One region of the Piscibacillus salipiscarius genome, then DNA from elsewhere that is predicted to be linked to it. Evidence: a T-box and tRNA genes for the amino acid it is inferred to sense, from the RefSeq annotation. Region 1 holds a T-box; the other holds one or more tRNA genes.
What was found. The T-box of region 1 lies ahead of argS (arginine--tRNA ligase). A T-box ahead of a tRNA ligase gene usually reads a tRNA of that ligase, here a tRNA-Arg.

Region 1 (2,410 bases):
TTTTAATATACTAGACAATGAACATGTGCTTGGAGTACTAGGAGAGCTCTTTTGTGTTAAGATATGTTAAAACATGAATTACACTAGGGGGTCATAACATGGTATTTGAAACGGACCGGATTTACTTTCGCAAATTAGCTAAGGATGATGTCAAAACACTCTATAATTGGCACAATGACGTTGAAGTGTTTACGAACATGAGATCGTCACTTGATCTTTACAACCATGAAGACATTGAAGAATTTTATGACAAAATTAAAGAAGGTAAGAGCTTCATCATTGTTAATAAAGAAGACAATCGTGATATTGGAAATATTTCATTGGTTGGCCTTAACTTTAGGCAGCGTCATGCAGAGATCTTATTACTAATTGGCGAAAAAGATTACTGGGGGCAAGGTTACGGGAAAGAAGCGTTTCGACTGCTATTAAATTATGCGTTTAAAGAGCTCAATTTACACAGAGTTAGTTTAAAAGTGTTTTCGTTTAATCAGAAGGCTAAGAAAATGTATGAGAATCTTGGTTTTACAGTTGAAGGCAAACTAAGAGAGAGCTTCTTTAGACACGGAGAATGGCATGATATTTATATCATGAGTCTTCTGCAGCAGGAATACGCTGAACTAAACGAATAACGATGCTTTACATATCATATTTTTGTGGTAATATATTGAAAAAGTGAATCCAATGATGAAGAGAGTAATTTAGATGTAGCTAACAGCGAGTTAGGGTTGGTGTGAGCCTAACAGTGAAACCTAAATGAACCGCACTTCTGAGGAGCTACCTGAAACCTAGTATGGTGAGCCGGGGTAACCCCCGTTATCAATGTAAAGTGGCCTGTTAGTTTTAACAGGTAAAAAGAGTGGTACCGCGACAACTCGTCTCTTAATGGTTAAGAGGCGAGTTTTTTTATTGAGGAGGAATCTAATGGATATAAAACAGTCTCTCACAACGGTCATTCACGAACATGTTAGTGAACATTTAACCTTAAAGGAAGTAGCAAAGTTAATTGAAAAGCCTAAAAGTGAAAACCATGGAGACTATTCGTTTCCTTGTTTCATTTTAGCCAAAAAAATGCGTCAATCCCCACAGGGAATTGCTTCAGACATAACAAAGAAGATCGAGGATCCACTAATTGAACAAGTAGAAGCAGTTGGACCTTATGTCAATATCTTTTTAGACAAATCAGTTGTGAGTACAAACGTGCTTAAAACCATTCTAAAAGAAGGCAGCAATTACGGTCAGTCGCAAATTGGCCAGGGTGAGAAGATCGTTTTAGATTTTTCCTCACCTAATATCGCTAAGCCTTTCTCGATGGGGCATTTACGGTCTACAGTCATTGGTCAGTCACTTGCGAATATTGTTGAGAAGGTGGGTTTTCAATCAGTCAAAATTAATTATCTAGGTGATTGGGGAACCCAGTTTGGAAAGCTCATTTATGCCTACAAACTATGGGGCGATGAGAATAAGGTGCGCCAGAATCCGATCAAAGAGCTGCTGGAGCTTTATGTGAAATTTCATAAAGAAGCGGAAGCGAACCCTCAGTTAGAAGATGAAGGACGAAATTGGTTTAAAAAACTGGAAGATGGAGATGAAGAGGCTCATCAACTATGGGACTGGTTTAGAGATGAATCACTAAAAGAATTTAAGAAAATCTATGATTTGTTGGGTGTGGATTTCGATTCTTATAATGGTGAAGCCTTTTATAATGACAAGATGGCTAACACGATTAATCAGCTTAAAGAAAGAGAACTATTAGTTGAATCAGATGGAGCAGAGGTAGTCAGTTTAGATGAGTTTGACCTTCCACCTTCGTTAATAAAGAAGCGTGACGGGGCAACGTTGTATGCGACGCGTGATCTTACAGCTGCTATTTACAGGCAAAATCAATATCAGTTCAAACAAGCGATCTATGTCGTTGGACATGAACAGTCCTTGCATTTTAAGCAGCTATTTTTAGTTCTGCAGAAGATGGGCTTCACGTGGGCACAGAATATGCACCATGTTCCGTTTGGTTTTATTTTAAAAGATGGCAAGAAGATGTCGACCCGTAAAGGTAAAGTTGTGTTACTCGATCAAGTTATTCAAGAAGCGATTGAGTTAGCTAAGGAGAATATCGATGACAAAAATCCGTCCTTGGAAAATAAGGAGAAAGTCGCGGAGATGGTTGGTGTGGGTGCCATTATCTTTCACGATTTGAAAAATGATCGCCTTAACAATGTAGAGTTTTCACTTGAAGACATGCTCCGGTTTGAAGGCCATACAGGTCCTTATGTTCAGTATACGCATGCACGCGCCCAGTCTATTTTAAGTAAATATGCGGCAGAGCCAAAGGTGAATGATGGTGTAAACGATGATGAATCTTGGCCAGTCGTAAAACGATTACATCAGTTTCCAGAAGTGATTTTAAAGAGTT
Region 2 (2,410 bases), on a different contig from region 1:
GACATAATCGCCTTTGATTAGGAATCGAATTTTGTCGAAACGGGGTATCGGGCTTCATTTATGAGACAATGAGGTCCGTTTATAGGACATTGCCCTCAAAATATGAGACATTTGAACATGAAAAAACCCGCGATTCGCTCGCGGGTCTGACTTTCAATCAATTATTTTTGCATAACTTCATCGATTAAACCGTATTCTTTAGCTTTTTCAGCTGACATGAAGTTATCACGATCTGTATCGCGTTCAACAACTTCTAATGGCTGACCAGTACGTTCAGAAAGAATCTGGTTTAGTTTCTCACGCATTTCAACAATACGTTTTGCGTGGATTTGGATATCAGCAGCTTGACCTTGAGTTCCACCTAATGGTTGGTGAATCATTACTTCACTGTTAGGCAGACCATAACGTTTTCCAGGCTCACCAGCTGCAAGTAGGAAAGCACCCATAGATGCTGCCATACCTACACAGATAGTTGATACGTTTGGCTTGATGAACTGCATCGTATCGTAGATTGCCATACCTGCGGTGATAGAACCACCAGGTGAGTTAATGTATAAGGAAATATCCTTCTCTGGATCTTCAGCTGCTAAGAATAACATTTGCGCAACAATTGAATTTGCAACGTTGTCATCAACTGGACCACCTAGCATAATAATGCGGTCTTTAAGTAAACGAGAGTAAATATCATAAGCACGTTCTCCGCGGTTCGTTTGTTCAATAACTGTAGGAATTAAATTCATTCTCATTTCCTCCTTCTACAACCTTAATTATTTCTACACTTTTATCTTACCCTTTTGGTCAATAAAGGTCAAACAAAATAAATCGTAGATATACACAAACAATTTTCCCATTAAAATAAGGAAATAAACGTGTCATATTTTATTTATATGTACTTGAAAGTATGCTTGAATTATAACCAAAGTAGAAGTATAATTACAAATGCATTTCAAATTGACTTTGCCCTCGTGGTGTAACGGATAACACATAAGATTCCGGTTCTTACGATGGGGGTTCGATTCCCTCCGAGGGCGTAAAATAAAACCTAATGAATAGCCTAAGTTCTTTATAGAATAGAGAATTTAGGCTATTTTTTTGTTTGTGATACTGAATCATATAATTTATTAAATTAATGGTTTTTTCATGATCAAATAAATCCAAAACTATAATTTATCGTAAAAAACTACTATTTTTAAAGGTATTATTGATGTGTACTTATAATAGATAAAGTAGAAGTAAAAGTCTCAATAATTAAACTGAATGATAGTCTATAAACTCGTTGTAAATAGATAAAATTATCCAACATTATTTTGAAAGGAGGTACATTGAATATGAAAGTAACACGAATTGATCATGTGGGTATCATTGTTAATGACCTTCCTGTAATGAAAAAATTCTTCCTTAACTTTGGTCTTGAGTTAATGGGTGAAGGCGAAGTGGAAGGTGAATGGGTGGAGCGAATCATCGGTATTCAAGATGTTAAAGAAGAAGTTGTTATGCTAAGGACACCAGATGGAGAAGCGAATATCGAACTAGTAAAATTTTATAACCCTAAGGATGAAAATGGCATCCAGAAGCCTTTGGCCAATACGTTAGGCATCAGGCATATTGCTTTTGCAGTTGAGAATATTGAAGCTATTGTTTCTAAAATTGAGAGTGAAGGTGCAACTCTCATAGGTGAAATACAAAATTATAAGAACTCTTATAAACTTTGCTACATTCGTGGGCCAGAAGGAATTATCTTAGAATTAACTGAGGAAATCAAATAAATTAGAACCTCAAAAAATCTAGGTCTAAAAACTTCAAACTATTATTTTATAGTTTATAAGAATCCTAATATTAATAAAGTATTCCTTGGCAGGAATATTGCTATAATCGTATATTCCTTTTGTGAAATATTAATCTTAACGTAGTAGGTGAAATTTTTTGTGGTATCTACAAGATTATCTTAAGGATTCTCAATAAAAATCTAGGAGGAATTAAAATGGGAACTCAGGTTGAATTAACTCATACTTTCAATGCTCCACGTGAACTGGTGTTTAAGGCATTCACCGAATCAGAACATCTACAAAATTGGTGGGGACCAGAGGGATGGGTGTTTCAAGTTGCTAAAGCGGATTTCCGTCCAGGCGGTGTCTTTCATTACAGTCAGAAACCTGTTGACGGTGATGTAATGTGGGTGAAATTTGAATACAATGAAATGATTGTACCAGAAAAACTCATTTATACGAGTTATTTTTCTGATGAAGAAGGTAATGTTGTTCGGGCACCTTTTAATGAAAACTGGCCACTTAAAATTAAGAATACCTATACGTTCCAGGAGCTTGATGGAAAAACGATCCTTATGATGACAGGAACTCCAGTTTCTGCAACTGAAGAAGAGATTAAAACCTTCAAACTATCACAAAAAATG

Region 2: it has a tRNA-Arg gene. The T-box ahead of argS (arginine--tRNA ligase) is inferred to sense a tRNA for this amino acid. The anticodon was not compared.

Annotation. Positions count from the first base shown of each region.
Region 1 covers NZ_JBHUMZ010000022.1:4,224-6,633, forward strand. Annotated here, with positions in the region: gene ACFSW4_RS09970 (GNAT family N-acetyltransferase) at 99-629, shown strand; T-box leader at 673-883, shown strand; gene argS (arginine--tRNA ligase) at 922-2,410, shown strand, end outside.
Region 2 covers NZ_JBHUMZ010000021.1:7,993-10,402, reverse strand. Annotated here, with positions in the region: gene clpP (ATP-dependent Clp endopeptidase proteolytic subunit ClpP) at 162-740, opposite strand; tRNA gene ACFSW4_RS08745 (tRNA-Arg) at 960-1,031, shown strand; gene ACFSW4_RS08740 (VOC family protein) at 1,329-1,766, shown strand; gene ACFSW4_RS08735 (SRPBCC family protein) at 1,982-2,410, shown strand, end outside.